Regions from separate parts of the Bacillus sp. ISL-77 genome, predicted to be linked through region 2. Evidence: riboswitches for the same ligand, from Rfam matches in the RefSeq annotation. Region 2 holds a riboswitch; each other region holds the start of a gene.
What was found. Region 2 has a riboswitch for cobalamin ahead of metE (5-methyltetrahydropteroyltriglutamate--homocysteine S-methyltransferase). Riboswitches for the same ligand answer to the same signal wherever they lie in the genome.
Positions count from the first base shown of each region.

Region 1: linked by a shared signal. The riboswitch ahead of J7E77_RS12705 (ribonucleoside-diphosphate reductase subunit alpha) and the one ahead of metE (5-methyltetrahydropteroyltriglutamate--homocysteine S-methyltransferase) in region 2 are both predicted to bind cobalamin.
Region 3: linked by a shared signal. The riboswitch ahead of J7E77_RS00970 ((2Fe-2S) ferredoxin domain-containing protein) and the one ahead of metE (5-methyltetrahydropteroyltriglutamate--homocysteine S-methyltransferase) in region 2 are both predicted to bind cobalamin.

Region 1 covers NZ_JAGGQY010000033.1:394-7,635, forward strand. Annotated here, with positions in the region: gene J7E77_RS12685 (methylated-DNA--[protein]-cysteine S-methyltransferase) at 1-259, opposite strand, end outside; gene J7E77_RS12690 (formate/nitrite transporter family protein) at 643-1,467, shown strand; gene J7E77_RS12695 (VanW family protein) at 1,654-2,652, shown strand; gene J7E77_RS12700 (bifunctional metallophosphatase/5'-nucleotidase) at 2,756-4,513, shown strand; cobalamin riboswitch at 4,663-4,864, shown strand; gene J7E77_RS12705 (ribonucleoside-diphosphate reductase subunit alpha) at 4,996-7,242, shown strand, end outside.
Region 2 covers NZ_JAGGQY010000027.1:121,060-128,301, forward strand. Annotated here, with positions in the region: gene J7E77_RS11070 (outer membrane protein assembly factor BamB family protein) at 1-107, opposite strand, end outside; gene metE (5-methyltetrahydropteroyltriglutamate--homocysteine S-methyltransferase) at 248-2,539, opposite strand; cobalamin riboswitch at 2,799-2,979, opposite strand; gene rlmD (23S rRNA (uracil(1939)-C(5))-methyltransferase RlmD) at 3,374-4,750, opposite strand; gene J7E77_RS11085 (hypothetical protein) at 4,941-5,261, shown strand; gene J7E77_RS11090 (nicotinate phosphoribosyltransferase) at 5,479-6,942, opposite strand; gene J7E77_RS11095 (cysteine hydrolase family protein) at 7,006-7,242, opposite strand, start outside.
Region 3 covers NZ_JAGGQY010000002.1:179,007-186,248, reverse strand. Annotated here, with positions in the region: gene J7E77_RS31030 (hypothetical protein) at 10-132, shown strand; gene J7E77_RS00975 (VCBS repeat-containing protein) at 448-1,380, shown strand; cobalamin riboswitch at 1,672-1,860, shown strand; cobalamin riboswitch at 2,038-2,215, shown strand; gene J7E77_RS00970 ((2Fe-2S) ferredoxin domain-containing protein) at 2,342-2,725, shown strand; gene cobJ (precorrin-3B C(17)-methyltransferase) at 2,779-4,404, shown strand; gene J7E77_RS00960 (sirohydrochlorin chelatase) at 4,465-5,394, shown strand; gene cobK (precorrin-6A reductase) at 5,398-6,195, shown strand; gene J7E77_RS00950 (precorrin-8X methylmutase) at 6,213-6,860, shown strand; gene J7E77_RS00945 (cobalt-precorrin-5B (C(1))-methyltransferase) at 6,864-7,242, shown strand, end outside.

The DNA of each region.
Region 1 (7,242 bases), on a different contig from region 2:
GAGTCCCGTGAAAATCGATTGGAAAGGTAAAAGACGTGAGCTTTCCTTGAAAATATTCGGTGAATTCGTCTACAAAAGGTTGTAATTTTCTATCATCACGCTCCAAAAGGTGATGCGGGAGTTTTTTTTGGACCCAAGTCACCAGTTCTTCGAAGTCCTTATGATTGGACCCAACATAACAAAGTCCATCTACCGTTGCTGCGAGATACATTTTCCATGGACCATATACAAACAAACTCCAATAAATTTTCTTTTCCATTGTATAAAACTTCATTCTTTATTCCTTTCGGATCATTAGGCGATACTCTGATGGAGTATGGCTGGTTATTTTTTAAAAAGTGTAGCAAAATGGGTCGGGTTTGGGATACCGACTAACATACTGATCTGTTAGACCATTCGTCTCCGTTCGTAACTCCTGTAGTGTTTCTATACTCTTTACCATATCACCTTGGAATCAGTATACCTCTATTAAGTAAGGGAAGTAAGCTATTTTGAATATAAAAGCAAGATTACAAAAGTAAATGTAAGCGCTCTAAAATAGTTAAAGAAATATTCACAGGATTTTAGAAGAATTTATTATAAAATAGAAGTATGTTAAATGTTTCACATATTAAATGGTTCATTTAAAAAGGAGCATATCAAATGGGATATAGTAAACCCGAAACAATCATGGGAATTACCGTTGAAAATGGAGTGAAAAAATCAAAATACCCTCCTTTACAAACACTGATATTAGGTTTTGAAGCAGGTGCGTTCATTGCTTTAGGTTATTTACTTTTCATCCGTGTCACAGCAACTTTAACAGGAAATTTTGAGGGGTTAAGCAGTTTGATTGGTGCGTCTGTCTTCCCAATCGGCCTTATCCTCACCTTGCTTGCAGGTGGTGAGCTATTAACAGGAAATATGATGGCTGTGCCTCTAGCTCGAATGGCGAACAAAATTAGCACTAGACAGGTTGTCTATAACTGGTTTCTTGTTACGGTCAGTAACTTTATCGGGGCCATTTTTGTAGCATACTTTTTTGGACATCTGGTTGGACTTACCGAATCAGGCCCGTTCTTGGAAAGAACGCTTAGTATTGCTGACCATAAATTAGAAGCAACCTTTCTCCAAGCATTCGTTTCGGGGATTGGCTGTAATTGGCTGGTGGCAGCGGCAGTGTGGCTTTGTTATGGAGCAAACGATATGGTCGGAAAAATTGCAGGTATTTGGTTTCCAACGATGGCATTTGTCGCAATCGGATTCCAACACGTTGTAGCGAATATGTTTGTAATTCCTGCAGCGATATTTGCCGGCCATTTTACTTGGCTAGGATATATTGAAAATTTTATCCCTGTCTTTCTAGGCAATGCGGTTGGCGGATCTGTCTTTATCGCACTCGCATATTGGCACGCCTATATGAAAAATGAACGCACATATTCGGAACCAAAAGTGGTTCAACCAATGATGAAAAGCAGCGTAAGATAATTTACAGGTCAAAAAAATCATATATCTTCACTGATTAAGCTCCTTACACCTAAGGGGCTTTTTGCATATTAATCAATACATATAAGTCATATTGACATGCAAACGGGAATAAAATCCAAGAATGAATGGACTTCGTTGGAGGTCAGCATTTACTGCATGAAAATAAAGGATAAGAGGTTGGGGGAAATGACAAAGAGCTCGTGGCTAGTATCAATTTTATTAATCTGTAGCTTAATACTTATTGCCGGATGTACAGAAAAAACGAATACAGTAAAGAAAGTTGAAGAAAAAGTATCTGAATCAGGACAACAAAAGCCCAATAAAACACCACCAGAACCACAGAATGAAGAAGAACCAAAACCAATTACGGTAAATGTCATTGATCCGAATACAAATGCTATTTTGGAAACCTTTTTACCGGTGGAAATGGGTTTTGGAACCGATAATGAAACCTATAAAAAGGAACTTGAAAAATGGGCAAAGGATTTAGCAAGAGGGACGGAAAGTACCAAAGGATATGACCAACGAATGGTTCTTGATAAGATTGGCTCCAATGGTCAAATCATTAAAGGCAAACCAAGAATTATCTTAGAGGAATCAGAGTTAGTTGAAAAGGTCATAACAGCATCAGCAACGGGTGGAGATATCGAACTACCTTTATATGTGACAGAGAGCGGTTATAAGCCTGAGGATGTTGACCAGTTAGGGGAAGTTGTCGTGGCAAGCTTTACAACGAGATTTAATAGCGGAGTTGTAGGCCGTTCAAAGAATATTCAGCTGTCGGCACAGGCCATTAATAATATCATTGTCGGAGCGGGAGATATTTTCTCATTTAATACCACTGTAGGTCCAAGTGATGCCGCCCACGGATATCAAAAGGCGAAGGAAATTGTAAATAAGCAATTAGTCGACGGAATCGGCGGAGGAATTTGCCAGACGTCATCAACCCTGTTCAATGCAGTGGATCAGGTAGGTGTTAGTTATATTGAAAAACATCACCATTCCTTGTCGGTTGGGTATGTACCTGCTGGCAGAGATGCAACCGTATCTTATGGTGGACCGGACTTTCAATTTCAGAATACCACCGGTGCCCCATTTATCATTAAATCCATCTATAAAAAGGGAACCTTAACCATCGAAGTAAGGACATCCTCAACCTACCAAAGTCTGATAGTCAAACAATAATGAGTGTCAGGCACCAAACTTCTTTGGTGCCTTTTCTGCATATTCCTAACCTACAAGGAGAAAAATACCTTTGGTTCTTTTAGAAAATTGTAGGAGGAATAGTATGAAATTGTTTCAAAAAACGCTTCTTTCCTTAACGATCCTAGCACTGGTGGCGATAACGGGATATCAAAGTGCTTCAGCTCGTGCCCTAAGGGATATGGATAATCAATTTCAAACTGTTACTAAGCCTCAAGTTGTAGAGGTTAGCAGACAGAAACCAACTATAGGAAAAGATCAAGGGTTATCTGAAGAATATCATGGACATAAATCCAACCGTCCAGAAACGGTCAATCCCAAAAAGGGAAAGCCACCGGCCGCAAATAATCGTTTCATTCAGGTCCAACTATTAGGGATTAATGACTTGCATGGCCAATTAAATGTGACTCGGAAAGTTAACGGGAAACCGGCCGGTCGGGTCGATTATTTAGCAGCCTATTTAAAACAGCGTGAAGCAGAAAATAAAAATACGCTATTGGTTGAAGATGGAGACATGGTTGGGGCCAGCCCTCCAATTTCGGCCCTTTTACAGGATGAACCAACAATCGAGATCTTGAACAAACTGGGTTTTGACATCGGTACTGTTGGTAATCATGAATTTGATGAAGGTTTAACGGAACTGATGCGCCTCATAAAAGGGGGAACACATCCGAAAACTGGCAATTTTGCAGGTTCAAACTTCCCATGGATTGTTGCCAATGTAGTCAATGAGAAAACAGGAAAAACGATTCTGCCTCCTTATCAAGTGATCAAAGTAAATGGGATGCCCATTGGTTTTATCGGTGTGGTAACTACTGAGACTCCAACGCTTGTTGTCCCTAGCGGCGTGGCAGGATTAAAATTCACGGATGAAGTAGAAGCAATTAATCAGAATGTAGCGGAGTTGAAAAAACAAGGGGTAAAGTCGATTGTCGTTTTAGCCCATAACCCAGGCACTTCAGGTACAAACGGAGAAAATCCAGCAGGGCAGCTTGTCGATATCGCAAACCGGGTCGACGATGAAGTGGATATCATCTTCGGCGGCCATAACCATGCCTATATGAACGCAACGATTGACAATAAACTAGTTGTTCAATCCTATTCCTATGGAACTGCTTTCTCTGATGTTGATCTTGAGATAGATCCTAAAACAAAGGATATTGTCTCAAAAAGAGCTGAGATTGTAACTACCTTTCAAGAAGGAATCGAGCCCGATCCCGAAATTAAGAAAATGATAGAAGGATATGAAGCAAAAATAGAACCGATAGTTAATCAAGTTGTTGGCTCTTCATCTGAAAGTCTGACGGCCAAGCAAAATGAAAATGGTGAGTCAGTGCTTGGCGATTTCATTGCGGATGCACAAAGGAAAGCGTTGAATACCGAATTAGCCTTTATGAATCCTGGCGGCATTCGAGCCGATATTGATCCTGGCGATATCACCTGGGGAGAAATTTACACGGTACAGCCCTTTAATAATGACCTTGTCAAAATGTCGATGACGGGACAGCAAATCCGAGAATTGCTCAACCAGCAGTGGGGGGCAACAAAAACGAACATGCTGCAGATTTCTGGCTTAAGCTATACTTGGGATCCAAATAAACCAGCAGGGCAAAGGGTAGTGAGCACCAAGCTTCCAGATGGCACGGAAATGGATCCTAATAAACCCTATTCTGTGACAGCGAATATTTTTCTTTCTGGAGGCGGAGATGGATTTACTGTATTTACTCAAGCTAAAAACAAAGAAGTCGGACCCGTTGACCTTGATGCATTAGTTAACTTCAGTAAAGCCCAGCCAAAACCGTTCACTTATGGCATTCAAAATAGAATACAAAGGGTTCAGTGACATCCTTGGTGTTTTAAAAAAAGGTGTCAGGCCAGATAGGTTTCATTTTTATTTAATAATAGACTTGAATTATTTTGGTGACTATACTATTATTTAAATTAATCGATTCACTATATATTGTTTCAATAAATAATAATCAAACTATATATTGTGTTAACCTTAAGAGACGATGCCATTGTGGCTTAATAGGGAATCTGGTGTAAATCCAGAACTGCCCCCGCAACTGTAAATGCTGACGAAATGAGCAAACCACTGTATAAGAAATGTCTAATCTATTAGGTACTTATATGGGAAGGGTTCAAAGTAGGAAGAAGCATGAGTCAGGAGACCTGTCTTTCTTAAGATGTTTCAACTTCTTCGGGGATTGAGAAGATGAACGGTGGCGACAGGAGGCATTGGATTTTTTTATTCCTTTTGTAGTGTATCGTTTCATCCGCTCAATTACCGTTGAGCGGATTTTTTTTATTATAGGGGGAAATGTAATGATAACTAAGGAGATTCAAGCAGAACTTAATTACGTATTAGAATCTATTAATCAAGTTTCAGAAAAATATCAGATAGATACTACGGAGCTTAAAGAGCAAATTAGTAAACTGGATGAAACAGAGGGGGAAGCTAATCACCAAGCCTTATTATATGCTGTGAATCAAATTGCAATAGACCAACCAAATTGGACATTTGTCGCTGCCCGTTTATATCTGAATGAATTATATAGAAAGTCAGCAAAAAATCGAGGCTATAATCGTTCTTTAAAATATGGAGATTTTTATAGATTAATAAAAGAATTGACTGATACCGGGATATATTCTCATAATTTACTTAGCTTATATAGCAAAGATGAAATCGAGCAACTAGCAAAAGAGATAAATCCAGATAAAGATTTATTATTTAATTACATAGGGTTATTTTTACTGGCGGATCGCTATCTGGCTCAAGATCATAATAGAAATGTATATGAACTCCCGCAGGAGAGGTTCATGATTATTGCCATGACGATTATGAAGGATGAAAAGAAGTCCATCCGCTTCCAACTTGTAAAGGAAGCGTATTGGGCACTTAGTAATTTATATATGACGGTTGCTACCCCCACTTTAGCGAATGCAGGCAAAAGCTTTGGTCAGCTTTCCTCCTGCTTTATTGATACAGTAGATGATTCCCTTGATAGCATCTATTTAAATAATTGGGATATTGCTCGACTAAGCAAGGATGGCGGTGGTATAGGGATTTATTATGGTAAAGTTCGTGCCCTTGGTTCCGATATTAAGAAATTCAAAGGAAACTCTTCCGGAATTGTGCCATGGATTAAATTGTTAAATAATACAGCTGTCAGTGTTGATCAGTTAGGTCAACGGCAAGGTGCCATTGCGGTTTACCTAGATTTATTTCATAAAGATATCATGAACGGTTTTCTCGATTTGAAAACCAATAATGGGGATGAACGCCGTAAGGCCCATGACATTTTCACGGGTGTCACGATACCAGACCTATTTATGAAAAAATTAGAAGAGAAAGATGAGGATGGAAGAAGTATTGGGCAGTGGCATACATTTTGTCCCCATCAAGTAAAACAATTTATGGGCTGGAAGGATGAAAAAGGGAACCTTCTCGGACTTGAGGATTTTTATGATGAAACGGATGTTAAATTCTTTACCGAGAAATATGAAGAGGCCGCAGGTAACCCGCTTCTTCCTCGTAAAACCTACCGTGCCATGGATATTATGACACGAATCATGGTTGCTCAATTAGAAACAGGAACACCATACATGTTCTATCGTGATGAAGTAAACAGGCAAAATCCGAATAAGCATGTATTGGGTAAGGGCCGAACTTCTATTTACTGCAGTAATTTATGTACAGAAATTGCTCAAAATATGTCCGCAACGACGATTGTAAACGAATACCAGAATGAAGAGGGCAATATCGTGATAATTCGGAAGCCTGGTGATTTCGTTGTTTGTAATTTATCGTCTATTAATCTGGCAAAAGCAGTCCCTGCAGATGTTTTAGAGCGTTTAATTAGGATCCAAGTAAGAATGCTCGATAACGTGATTGATTTAAATACAATCTCTGTTGGACAGGCTCAACTTACAAATAAAAAGTACAGAGCCGTGGGTCTTGGTACATTTGGATGGCACCACCTACTAGCTCTTAAAGGGATTTACTGGGAGTCTGAAGCAGCGGTAAATTATGCAGATCATCTGTATGAGGACATTGCATTTTATACGATCCGTTCATCAATGGAACTAGCAAAGGAGAAAGGGTCTTATAGTCTATTTAACGATTCAGAATGGCATACAGGAAGTTATTTTGAACGGAAAAATTATCAATCGAAAAGATGGACTGAACTAAAAAGGGATGTCGTTAATAATGGCATTCGGAACGGATGGTTAATGGCTATCGCTCCAAACTCATCCACAGCGAAAATTGGAGGTTCCACTGACGGAATCGATCCTATCTATTCTGTTGAATATGCAGAGGAAAAGAAAAATTTTAAATTTAAAGTTACTGCACCGGATTTAAACCATATCACATATGACTATTATCGTCGCTCGCGACATGAATTAGATCAAGTGTGGAGTATTAAACAGAATGCGGCACGTGGACGCCATATTGATCAGGGCATTAGCTTTAATTTATATGTTAGGCACGATATAAAAGCAAAGGACTTGCTCAACCTGCATATGGAAGCTTGGAAGCAAGGACTAAAGACAACGTACTATGTTAGAAGC
Region 2 (7,242 bases):
TTTTGTTTTTCATCCCAAGTAACCTTTGCTCCTACCCTGCTTAACTCTGATATCGGCACATACGTATTGTAAGGGTTATTTCTATAGTAATGATTGAAATACATCATATTTGAACATCACACCTCCATTTTCGTGCACTAATCATTTTATGCACATATACCTACGTGGTGATGTTCAGTTAATTAAACAAACCAAAGAGCCTTTCCAAAAATGGAAAAGGCCCTTAATTTAATTGTTAAGCTTAGATTTAAACAGTTTGTTGTTGCTGCTGGCGTAGTTTCCGAGCGGCTGACACCATATTTTTTAGCGATGCAATGGTTTCTTCTTCATGACGTGTTTTTAAACCACAATCTGGATTCACCCAGAACTGTTCTTTTGAAATAATTTCTAAACTATCGTTTAAAATCGCATTGATTTCTTCTAGACTTGGTACACGTGGACTATGAATATCATACACTCCTAAACCAATACCAAGTTCATATGGATTTTTTTTAAGAGATTGAATCAACTCCCCATGACTTCTAGACGTTTCGATTGAAATCACATCTGCGTCAAGGGCACGAATCGGCTCAATAAAGTCATTAAACTCGCAATAGCACATATGTGTATGGATTTGTGTTTCATTCTTCACACTAGAAGTTGCTAACTTAAAGGCATTTACCCCCCATGCTAAATAATCAGCCCATTTTTCTTTGCGTAATGGCAATCCTTCACGTAATGCCGGTTCATCCACTTGAATAATGGCAATGCCTGCATCTTCTAAAGCTTGAATCTCTTCTCTTAGTGCTAAGGCTAGTTGGTTGGCTACTTGTTCACGTGAAATATCATCGCGGACAAAAGACCAATTTAAGATTGTGATAGGACCTGTTAACATCCCTTTCACATACTTAGACGTTAATTGCTGTGCCGCTTCTACTTCCTTCACGGTCATTGGGGCTGTCCACTCGACGTCACCATAAATAATTGGTGGTTTGACACAACGTGAACCATAGGATACAACCCATGCTTTTTCTGTAAAGGCAAAACCTTCTAGCTTTTCTCCAAAGTACTCAACCATATCCGTCCGCTCAAATTCACCATGCACTAAAACATCCAGTCCTATTTCTTCTTGAATTTGAATCCAACGGGCTGTTTCACTTTTTAGAAACGCTGCATACTCAGCGTCTGTAATTTCCTTTTTACGCCATGCTGTACGTGTCCGTTTTACTTGATCTGACTGAGGGAAGCTGCCAATGGTTGTGGTTGGGTAATCCGGTAAATGTAATGCCTCTTTCTGCAAAGGCTGGCGTTCGTTAAACGTCAATGGACGGGTAAAATGCTCTGGCTTTACTTGTGATACCAGCTCTTTCACACGTGCATTTTTCCTCGCCTTATGCTGCTCTAATGCTTCAGTCGCTATCATACTTTGTGATACGCTCTTATTTCCAGTCCAGTTCTCGTCACGAAAATAGGATGTGATATGTGCTAACTCAACAATTTTCTCATCGGCAAATGACAAAGCATTTGTTAATGTCGCATCTAGACGCGTTTCAGCCTTCGTCGTCACAGGTACATGCTGTAAACTACATGAAGACTGAATCCAAGCTTCTTTTACCCCGCTTAATGATAAAATAGCTTTTGTATTCATTGCTTTTTCAGCCAAATTCGCCCGCCAAATATCACGTCCATTTACGATACCAATTCCTAATACTTTGTCTTGTGGGAACCCGTGTTTTCGAAGTGAAGCCATATTCTCTTCGGCACCATGTATGAAATCAAGACCAATCCCTGCAACAGGTAATTGAGACAGCTCTTCATACGCTGATAGTCCTTCAAAATAGGTTTGCAACATGATTTGTGCAGCCGGTACTTCTTCTGCTAACTGTTTGTAAATTTCTTGCACTAGTTTTACATCATCTGCTGTTAGGGAAAGGGTTAGTGCTGGTTCTTCCACTTGAATCCACTGTGCCCCAGCCTCTACAAGTTGCTGGAATACTTGAGCATATAACGGTAAGAGTTTTAAAATAAACAATGCTTTGGTTTTGGCATCGTATCCTTTCGTTAATTTAACAAAAGTAAAAGGACCGATTATTGTAGGCTTTGTAATAAGACCTAATTCCTCTTTGGCCTCTTCAAAATAATCTAAAATGTAGTTTTTGGTTAATTGTAATGACTTGCCTTCATACTCAGGTACAATGTAGTGATAGTTTGTGTTAAACCACTTTGTCATCTCACAAGCCACAACATGGCTTGCCCCACGGGCCATTTCATAATAAATGGTTAGATCGACTTCACTACCTGTCCACTTATAACGATTTGGGATCAATCCGAACATTGCCGCATGGTCAAGCATACGGTCATAAATGGTAAAATCCCCAACTGTTAGTAACTCTAAGCCTAATGATTGCTGGCGCTTCAAATTATTCAAGCGATTCGTTTTCATCTCGAAAATAAATTGCTCCTCTGATATCGCACCCTTCCAAAAAGATTCTACACAACGTTTCCACTCCCGATTATCACCAATGTACGGGTAACCAATAGCAGTACTTACTAAATTCATTTTACATTCCTCCTGTTTTAAATTTACATATTCCCAAATAGAACAAAAGGCGCTGGAGCTGGATTCAGAGAACTAGTTCACGTTATCCAAAATAAATGATTTGATAATCTCCTATACAACAAAAAAGCCATCTCCACAAAATGGAAATGGCTTTACAATCAAGTTAAAGGTATGCTTATAAAAATATGCATAAACATCGCTGCTCATAACTCGTTTGTCGTACAAATGACTGTCACCACCTATTTCCACGTAGGTATCTGGTGTGTACTAGAATTTGGCAGGTCTCCTGGCTTATCATCATTGCTCCTCACACCTTCCCATCATTTGACAGTGGTATTTGTGATTCACTCCGATTTACAGTTGCGGGACAGCGACGGAATTACACCGTTCTTCCCTTTTAAGCCAAGCCTTAGCTTGGCACCAATTCTTACACGATATGTAATTTTCACTAACTATAGCATATTAATAATATGAAGTACATAATTTTCTGAAAAGTATTCAGCATGATTATATGGTCATATCAAGATGTTGCTGGGTTATACATCCTTTTATTTCTTTTGGTCACTTTGTTTGCTGGGTACTTACCACAAAAAAGCATCAGGGTTTCGAAAAAAGTCCCACCGAATCATGGCAATGATCTTTACGGTTATATTTCTAGTCCATATGCTTATTCCTGTTTGATATTTAAAATCCACATTAATGTATAAAAAATCTGTCAATCCCCGAAGTTTGTATAATTTTGTTAATTATATAAAAGGGCTAGATGCCATTGGCTGGTTTCTCCCAGACAGCATCTAACCCACTATTCATCTTAGTCCCTTTATCCAGTGTGATTTAAAGGTTTTTTAATACAATCTTCGCGACCGCTTCCACATGCGTGGTCATCGGAAACATATCGACCGGCTGCACTTCCACCGTTTTGTATCCTCCGTCCTCCAATATCCGTAAATCTCTTGCTAGGGTGGCTGGATTACACGATACATAAACGACCTTTTTCGGTTTCATCTCAATAATGGTCTGCAGCAAGGCCTCGTCACAGCCTTTGCGCGGCGGGTCAACAACCAAAACATCGGCGACATTACCTTCCTTATACCACTTTGGTATAACAACCTCCGCTTCCCCTGCAGCAAACTCTGTATTCGTCATCTCATTTAACGCTGCATTCCGCTTAGCATCCTCTATTGCCTCTGGAACAACTTCTACGCCGAATACTTTCCTTGCTTTTTGTGCTAAAAATAGAGAAATCGTTCCGATTCCACAGTAAGCATCAATGACGCTTTCTTCACCGCTAAGGTCCGCATATTCAAGCGCCTTATCATATAACACCTTTGTTTGAACAGGGTTTACTTGGTAAAAGGACAGTGCAGAAATGGCAAATTTCACATCCCCGATATAGTCATAGATGACTTCATTCCCCCACCAAACTGTCGTTTTTTCCCCCATGATGACGTTTGTGCGCTTCGAATTGACATTATGGACGATTGACTTTACCTTCGGGAGCCGCGCAACAATTTGCTCAACCAGCTGATTTTTCTGAGGAAGATCCGCCGTCCTCGTGATAATTACTACCATGAGCTCTCCCGTCTGCTGACCATAACGAGCCATAATGTGTCTGAGTACACCTTTATGAGATTCCTCGTGATACGCACGAATCCCTAGCTCGCTGCATATTTCCTTTACCGTCTGAACCGCTTCATTAATTTCAGGCAATTGAATGACACTCTCATTCGTATCAACAATTTCATGGCTCCTCGGTCTATAGAAGCCAGCAATCAATTTGCCGTCCTTCTCTCCAACAGGTACCTGGGCTTTGTTGCGGTAATGCAAGGGATGGTCCATCCCCAGAATCGGATGAACAACAACATCCTCCAGTTTACCGATCCGTGTGAGCACCTGACGGACCTGGTTTTCTTTATATTTCAGCTGACCTTCATAGCTGATGTGCTCGAGCTGGCAGCCGCCAAATTTATGGATATCACCGCTCTCAATATCGACTCGGAACGGGCTTTTTTCATAAAGCTCGACCAATCGCCCAAAGCCGTACCCTTTGCCTGTCTTAATCACCTTCACTTTTGCCTTTTCGCCCGGCAGTCCGTTCGAGACAAATAACGGGTACCCATCAACCTTGGCCACACCCGCTCCGTCATGGGTTAAATCTTCAAAAACTACATCTATGTAATCATTTTTATTAACCGGTACTATTCTGCTCATACGTTTCTTCCTTTGCTCGTTTTGACTGCTAAGATTGTAACACAAAGCATGACTGATTGCGAAACCTGTTAATGGACAAAAGCCTTTTTTTCAATAAGACTACGAAAATTGTCAGAATATTTTTGTTTTCAAATATAATAAAAGTGTATATGATTAAAACAATCTCATTTTTGGGAAGGAGAGGATATTGATGAAGATGCTAAAAAACCTTTCCATTCCGTTACTCCTTGCCTTCCTTACTTTCACCTTTATCCATTTTTCCTACTCACTTCCTCACTCCCACGCTAATATCAAAGCCATCATCAACGTAGATGATGGAGCGGTGAAAGACCAATGGAACGATGAAAAAAAGCTGCCCGTTGTTATACAAACTCACTTTATCCTTACGATCATCCTTTCAGCAGCACTAACTCCACTGATTTATTTGTTCATAAGTTTTCACAAAAGCTTTATTTTTCTCATTCCCATCTTTCATCAATCAAACTATGTGATCCATCCTCCCGAATCATAAGCTAACACCATAATAAGGGAGGAAATTAAAATGTGGATCCGCTTTGTAATCATTGGCTTCTTTTCACTATCAGCCGCAAGTATGCTTACCTACCAGGGTATCGAAATTTTCCATGCCTTTGTCGATTTCTTTAAACAAAAATAAACGAAGGGCAGACTCAAAAGGGAAATAAAACCTCTTAAGTCTGCCCTTTTTTTATTAAAAGAACGCCTGATCGTTACCTTTTCATTGCCTCTACCTTGTCTTTAACCTCTTCAATATTTCTCATCTTGTTATCCCAGCATTTTTGACTCAAGTCAACTGGATAACCTTCTGGATTCGTAATCCGCTGATACTCGCCCCAAAGTGCATCGAGGTTTTGCTTCAAATAATCACGGGATTCTTCCAAGCAAGGCATTTCATAAACAAGCTCGCCTTTAGAAAAGATTTCTTCATGTAATTCTTTTGCTGTAAAGTTGGTAACCACCTTATTCAAATACGTGTGGGTTGGATGGAACATCCGCAGCCGTTTTTCAGGCAGCTTTTCGTCTGCTAACGCAATATAATCACCTTCAGCATGATGGTTTGTATTATTGATGATGCGATAAATTCTCTTCAATCCTGGGGTTGTAACTTTTTCCGGATTGGATGAGATCTTGATCGTATCTTCCATTTTTCCGGTTTCATCCTCAATAGACACAATTTTATAAACAGCACCCAGTGCAGCTTGGTCGTAAGCTGTAATCAGCTTTGTGCCAACTCCCCAGCTATCAATTTTGGCACCCTGAGATTTCAAGCTCATAATCGTATATTCATCTAAATCACTTGAGGCAACAATCTTAGCATCAGTGAATCCAGCCTCATCGAGCATTTTGCGTGCTTCCTTTGATAGGTAAGCAAGGTCGCCGCTATCAAGACGAATTCCGATAAAATTAATTTTATCGCCTAATTCTTTTGCCACTTTAATCGCATTTGGAACACCGAGGCGGAGTGTATCATATGTATCAACCAAAAAGACACAATCCTTGTGTGTTTCGGCATATTTAATGAAAGCCGTATACTCGTCTTTATAAGCTTGGACCATCGAATGGGCATGTGTTCCAGATACAGGAATGCCAAACAGCTTACCAGCTCTTACATTGCTTGTTGATTCAAAACCGGCAAGATAGGCTGCTCTTGTTCCCCAAATTGCAGCATCCATTTCCTGGGCCCGTCTACTCCCAAATTCCATCGCCACTTCATCGCCCACGACTTGCTTGATGCGAGATGCCTTCGTAGCAATTAATGTTTGATAGTTCACAATGTTAAGCAGCGCTGTTTCAATTAATTGGGCTTCACAAAGTGGAGCCTCCACACGTAAGATCGGTTCATTGCCAAAAACAAGCTCGCCTTCTTTCATCGCACAGATTGTTCCGGTGAAACGGATTTCTCTAAGATATTGGATAAAATCTTCCTTGTAACCTACTTCATTTTGCAAATACTCGAGGTCTTCTCCACTAAAGCGGAAGCCTTGAATAAACTGGATTACTTTCTCCAATCCAGCGAATACTGCATAGCCGTTCCCGAACGGAAGCTTGCGGAAAAATAGTTCGAAGACCGCACGTTTATTATGTATCCCATCTCTCCAATACGTTTCTACCATATTGATCTGATATAGATCGGTATGCAGAGTTAAACTATCATCGTGATAAAAGTGTTTCATAATCAGACCTCCGAAATACTATTTCAGCTTTTCCTCATTATAACCAATATTACCCTCGAAAGTCTATTTAACTATCGCTCCTAGGGATTGTTCAAAATGTCCGAGGGCCCATTCATGACCCGCCTGATTAAAAGAAGCCACGGCATCCTTATATACCACAATCTTAAATCCTTTATTGTAAGCATCTACTGCTGTATGAAGAACACATATATCGGTGCAGACGCCGACCAAATGAACTTCTGTAATTCCGCGCTCTCGTAATTTGGTTTCAAGGTCTGTTCCCGCGAAAGCAGAGTATCT
Region 3 (7,242 bases), on a different contig from region 2:
CTCAAACGAATGCTCTATGAATTAACAATGGATAAAGACTTTGTCGCCTTAAAATTCCTGATTGATCGTCCGAATGTCTTCCATGTCGTTGGGGCTACCCATTTAGAAACATGGCATTCAAGATTCTTATGAAACCAAAATTAATCCCCTTAGTGGTATGAAAACCATTGCTAAACTACTAAAAAATTTAGGTGTAGCGGTAGAAACTCCGCTGCTAGAGAACGTTGGAGACAATTCTCCATTAGACTTGTTGGGTGATAAAACTGATATCTAGTGGAACTTCACGAAAAAGCAGGTAATGGCTAGTAATAGCTCAGGTACCTGCTTTTTTTTATGGAAAAAAGATGGAACCTACGAGACGATAACCTATGGAAAACGGACCTTGGAATGCTCCTGTGAATTCGTACATAAGTATATATGGAGAATAATAAGACAGGTGGGTTGTAAATGGACACCAATGACTTCAATAAAGAGCTCCATCATTATTACACAAAAATACGTGAGACGAATCATCCCTATTATTGGTACTGTTTGGCTAAAACGCAGTCAAGAGCTGGATTAACAAATGAAGCACTGCAAACAATTGATCTGGCTTTGTCCTTTCCCAATCCTTATCCTTCAAAGCACAAACTTTTTGAAATACGGGCCGGACTGCAATCAGCTGATTCAAGACAGATAGATACTAATAGTCCAGCCATCGTAACAGTAAAGAGGGGTGATATTGACGGAGACGGGATAAAGGATAATGTTTATCTTACGGCATATAAAACTCCTGATAGTCCATTTTGGAAAGATATCACATTGGTTGTCCAAAATGGGAGAACACATCACTATGATCACATCCATTTTAAAAATAACTCAGGATACAACCCCACACTTTTTCTAGGTGATTTGACAGGAAACAAGGGGGAAGATATTTTAGTGGTTATTGATACCGGAGGAAGCGCCGGCACGGTTTATGCGTATATCTTTTCTTATATGAACGGTCAAATTAGACAAATATTTGATTCAGATGCATTCAATGATTCCTATAAGTACGATGTGACATATGAAAATCAATACAAAGCAAAGGTAATCAGTTATCGTCTCAGAGAAAAGTATATTCTTGACCTTATTTATAAGGGGAAGGAATATTTATCGGAAATCTATAACCCCCAAGGAATATTAAGGGCTCCTATTAATGGGTGGGTGAATCCTTTGTCTGGTTTATACCCGATTGATTTTAACAGGGATAATAGATATGAACTCGAAGCGTATCAAAGGATAGCTGGCAGGTATAATGCGGACAGTCTGGGATATGTACAAACTGTATTGAAATGGAATGGTCAGGAGTTTGGACATGACAGACAGACAGTGGCCACCTTTGGTGGGGAGATGTAACAATTGGACCTTTTAATAAAAGAAATGAACAAATATTTTTTCACCTAACATAAGAGGCCTAATGGAATAATTGTTAATCAAAAATTAGCTAGGGTGTCCTTAAAAATAGGGAACCCTTTTGTAATCAGAAAGGAATAAAAATTTTTAATTTTAAACCATCGTTTTATCGAGCCTTTCAAATCCGATAGCTATGCCGATCCCCTAAAATAATATAAGGGAATTAAAAAAGCACTTGAAATATTCTATTTGTTAGACTAGTATAATTATTATCTCTTAAAATTACATATGAATTTGTTAATTATTAGTTAAGATGCCTTAGGGCTTAATAGGGAATCTGGTGAAAGGCCAGAACTGTCCCCGCAACTGTAAGTGTGGACGAAATAGACAAACCACTGGACCGTTTATTTATTGACGATTCGGGAAGGGTCTAAAGTAGGAAGAAACACAAGTCAGGAGACCTGTCTTAGCTTTTTAAGTTTCGATTTCTTCGGGGGTTGAGAAGATGGAACGTTTGGACAAAAAGGATTATTTATTAACTTTCTTTGTGCTGACGTTTTATCCGTTCAACTAATGTTGAACGGATTTTTTCGTTTTGATGATTCTAAATCATTTTTAATTCTCATAGTTTAGCTTTAGAAGGAACAAGCCTTTTTAACAATTGAATAGATTAGGATAGGTGCACGAATATGTGCTTAATAGGGAAGTACGGTTTAAATCCGTCACGGTACCCGCCACTGTATGGGGAGTTCATTGCAGATGTCACTGAAGGAATTCGGGAAGACGCAATGGAATGATGAACCTAAGTCAGGAGACCTGCCTTTACCTAATAACTTCCATCAACCTACGGGAACATAGGGAGAAGTGCTGAACATACACCGCTATTTTTTTGTGTGTATATATTCTGCACCCCTATGTCATAGGGGTGCTTTTTTTACGTAAAAAACGAAAAGGAGAGTGTGACATGACTACTTGGAATTTACAAGGGACGAAACACCATGTTTTCATTTGCAACGGCAGCAGCTGTATGAGAAAGGGTGGGGAGGAAGCGACACAAGCGATTCGGAATGAAATCACCAATTTAAACTTAGATTCACTCGTACATACAACAAGAACGAGATGCAATGGGAGATGTAAGGACGCTCCCGTTGCTATCGTTTATCCAGACGGGACCTGGTATAAAAACGTGACGCCAGAAGTGGGAGCTACGATTGTAAGGCGTCATCTGGCGGAAGGTCATTGCCTTCAGGAGCATGCGATCTATGAATATTCCGAAGAAGGATTCATACAGCCAGAAGGGTCGGAATGCATCGAAGGAGTACAAAAAGCTGTTAAAGAAAAGATTTAACAGCGGATAGTATCTGGATTCTAGTTTGAAATTTTGGAAGGTGGCGTAATAGTGTGAAAGGCAAATTATTAATTATTGGTTTTGGCCCCGGTGATGAAAAACATATCACCGGACGGGCAAAAGAAGCCATCGAAGAAAGTGATATCATCATCGGCTACAAAACCTACGTTGATTTAATCAAGGGATTAATAGCTGGAAAGCAAATCATCAGCACAGGAATGACAGAAGAAGTGAGCCGGGCCCAGGAGGCAGTGAAACAGGCCGAACTCGGTTACACGGTAGCCGTCATTTCAAGCGGTGATGCCGGTGTATATGGAATGGCAGGACTGGTTTACGAAGTGCTAATCGAAAAAGGCTGGAAAAAAGACTCAGGGGTAGAAGTGGAGGTGGTCCCTGGCATTTCTGCCATCAACTCCTGTGCTTCTTTATTAGGCGCGCCGGTCATGCATGATGCCTGTACGATCAGCTTAAGTGACCATTTGACACCTTGGAGCTTGATCGAGAAACGAATCGAAGCGGCCGCTCAAGCTGATTTTGTGATTGCCTTATATAATCCAAAAAGCGGGAGAAGAACACGACAGATCATGGAAGCACAAAAAATTCTACTAAAATATCGCTCGCCAGAAACCCCTGTAGGATTGGTAAAGAGTGCTTACCGTGATAGTCAAAAGATCGTCTTAACCAATTTACAAGAGATGCTAGATCATGAAATTGGAATGTTAACCACCGTTTTAATTGGCAACTCTTCAACATTTTACTACGACGGCTTGATCATCACTCCGCGCGGTTATCAGCGGAAGTATACATTAAATCAGGCAATACAGCCGTTGAAACCGCATCAACGTTTGCAAAAGGAAGCCGAACCATGGGCACTGGAGCAAACAGAAGAAGTAACACCGGTGCACAAAAAACTAGTCACCCCAACCTCAGTGAAAGAGTCGCCAAGAGAGCTGGCTGAGGAAGCCTTGCAAATGATCCTTGGTGAGAACGATGGCCTATCCCAAGGTTTAATGGTGAAGCAAGACTTTCAATCTATTTTTGAGGTAGCGGTCAGCCCTGGTGTCGCCAATAAAAAATTTACCGCGACTCAGATGGTCATTCTTTCCGAAATTGTCGGAGAAGAAGGTGTCATGGAATACACACAAGACCATTTTATGAAGTTGCAAATTTTAACCTCTAAGCCTGATGAGATTGTTGAAAAACTAGCGGCGGCCAACTTTTTGATTGCTCCTGTTGGTGACGTATTAACCGTAAAAGCCTGTGATTTTTGTGACGGAGAAAAGAAGGATTCCATCCCTTATGCCGATGAGCTGCAGGAAAGACTTGGCGGCATTGAACTCCCCAAAGAATTGAAACTTGGTGTGAATGGCTGCGGTATGGCCTGTTATGGAGCCGTAAAAGAGGATATTGGCATTGTCTACCGTAAGGGAGCGTTTGATTTATTTTTAGGGGCAAAGGTAGCCGGAAGAACGGCACATCCCGGCCAAATCGTAGCGGAAGGAATCGCACCGGACCAAATTGTCGGGGTCATAGAGGGGATTGTTCAAGAGTACAAACAAAAGGCCTATCCAAATGAACGTTTCTATAAATTTTTTAAACGGGTCAAAGAGGTTCAAGGTTTTGTGTACCAGGATATCACACCAAACCTTATAATCGAAGCGGCTGTTTGCGGGGAGTAATGGGAAGAAGTCTAGGTCAATTGGCAGGTAGGCATTTACAAACAAAGGGGAGGAAATATTTTGAAAGCAATTTTATTTGTGGGGCATGGGAGCAGAGATCAAGAGGGAAATCAGCAGGTTCGCGAGTTCATCGGTGAGATGAGAAAGACTTGGGACGATTCTTTCCTGGTTGAGACGTGCTTTTTAGAATTTGAACGACCAACCGTTAATCAAGGAATCGATCTGTGTGTGGAGAAAGGAGCCGACCATATTGTCGTGATTCCAATCATGCTCTTACAAGCAGGACACTCCAAAATTCATATTCCAGCAGCTATTGATGAGGCAAAGAATAAATATCCACTTGTTCAATTTACTTATGGCCGGCCAATAGGTGTTCATGAGGAAACATTTGAAATTCTAAAAACGAGATTAATGGAAATTGGCGAGAATTTAGAATCCATCGAAGACGATACCGCTGTCCTTTTGTTAGGACGGGGCGGAAGCGATCCCGATGCGAATAGTGATTTATATAAAATTGCTAGATTACTATGGGAAAAAACAAACTATAAAATCGTCGAACCTGCTTTTATGGGGGTGACCAATCCCCTTGTGAACGAAGGGATTGAGCGCTGTATTAAGCTTGGAGCAAAAAAAGTGGTAATCCTGCCTTACTTTCTATTCACCGGCATCCTGATTAAACGGTTAGAAGATATGATGGTTCCTATTCAAAATCAATATTCCGCGGTTGAATTTCTGCTGGCTGACTATTTTGGTTATCATCCAAAATTACAGACGATTTTAATCGATCGGGTGGAAGAAGCCCTCCGTGATGAGGTGAAGATGAACTGCGATACCTGCCAATACCGTCTCAATGTAATGGAACATATCGATCATCACCACCACCATGATCATGATCACGATCATCATCACGGCCATGACCATCATGACCATGACCATGACCACGACCATCACCATGATCACGAACATGCAGAGCAAAAAGGCAGGAGATAGAGGATGATTTTCGTATTAGCCGGTACAAGTGATGCACGAGCCCTTGCTTTAGAAATAAAAAAGGAGGGCTTCGATCTCCTGGCCTCCGTTGTCACAGAAAATGCAGCGGTTGAATTAAGGGAGTCAGGGATACCTGTTCAAGTAGGAAGATTAACGGATGAAGACATGGTGGGGTTGATTGACACAAAAGGGATTCTAACGGTTGTCGATGCCAGTCATCCGTTTGCGGAAGAAGCTTCGAAAAACGCTATCAAGGCGGCCCAAACGGCGGGAATCCCCTATATCCGGTATGAACGGGAGTCACAAACTTTCCAATATGACAACATGACAGTCGTCGAAAGCTACGAGGAAGCAGCGGAGCTTGCATTAACCAAAAAAGGCGTGGTGATGCTGACGACTGGCAGCAAGACGCTTCAAATTTTCACAGAAAAACTATTAGGAAACCCGGACATCCGCTTGATCGCCAGGATGCTGCCTCGTGTGGATAATATGGAAAAATGTGAGCAGCTAGGGCTGCTGCAGAAAAATATTGTTGCGATCCAGGGACCATTTTCAAAAGAGTTCGACAAAGCCCTATATAAGCAATATGGCGTGACCTTAATGGTGACGAAAGAGAGCGGGAAAGTCGGATCGGTCGATGAAAAGGTGGAAGCGGCCAAGGAACTGGGGATTGAGGTCATCCTTATTGGCCGCCCGAAACTGAATTATGTCACCGTCTATGCTAATTTTATTGATGTCATCGCAGAATTAGATAAAAGGATTGGTTCCACACCAACCGTCACAACAGAACAATCATTTTAAATACAGGAGTGAGAGAAATGGATTTTCGTACCGAATTTAAACCGTTAACCGTCCAACCGGAACAGATCGAAGGAAGAAGTTTTGAAATGATTAATGAAGAAATTGGGGAGCACCCGTTTACCGAGGAGCAATATCCGATTGTCCAGCGCATCATCCATGCATCCGCTGATTTTGAACTCGGGAAAAGCGTCCTCTTTCATCCAGACGCTATTCAGTCCGGCATTCGCGCGATTCGGAGCGGGAAAATGGTAGTTGCCGATGTTCAAATGATTCAAAGCGGGGCTAATAAAGCGCGAATTCAAAAATTCGGCGGAGAAATCAAGGTCTATATTTCTGACCCGGATGTGGTACAAGAAGCCAAACGGTTAAATACCACACGGGCAATTATTTCGATGCGAAAAGCGATCAAAGAAGCGGACGGCGGCATTTTTGCCATCGGGAACGCCCCAACCGCCTTACTCGAACTCATCCGCCTGATTAAAGAAGGAGAAGCGAAACCAGGTCTTGTCATTGGTCTGCCAGTTGGGTTTGTTTCCGCCGCTGAGTCAAAAGAAGAATTAGCCAAGCTCGATATCCCATTCATCACCAATATTGGCAGGAAAGGCGGCAGTACCGTGACCGTTGCCGCATTAAATGCCATTTCCATTATGGCTGAACGGGGATAACCCATGCAGGAAGTACCAAAAGGAAAGCTGCGGGAAGGATATACGACAGGGGCCTGTGCAACGGCGACGACAAAAGCGGCGCTAACGGCATTAATAACCGGTGAGCCGCAAACAGAATCAACGATTTACTTGCCCGTCAAGCGGTTTGCAACCTTTCAGATAGAAAGCTATGAGGTAACGGAACAAACGGCCACCGCCAGTACGATTAAAGACGCGGGGGATGACCCAGATGCCACCCACGGGGCCTTGATTGTTTCCACCGTGTCATGGCTCGATGAACCAGGCATCGTGCTGGATGGGGGAATTGGGGTTGGCCGGGTCACAAAGGACGGCTTGCCCGTTCCTGTCGGTGAGGCCGCGATTAACCCCGTTCCCCGCAGGA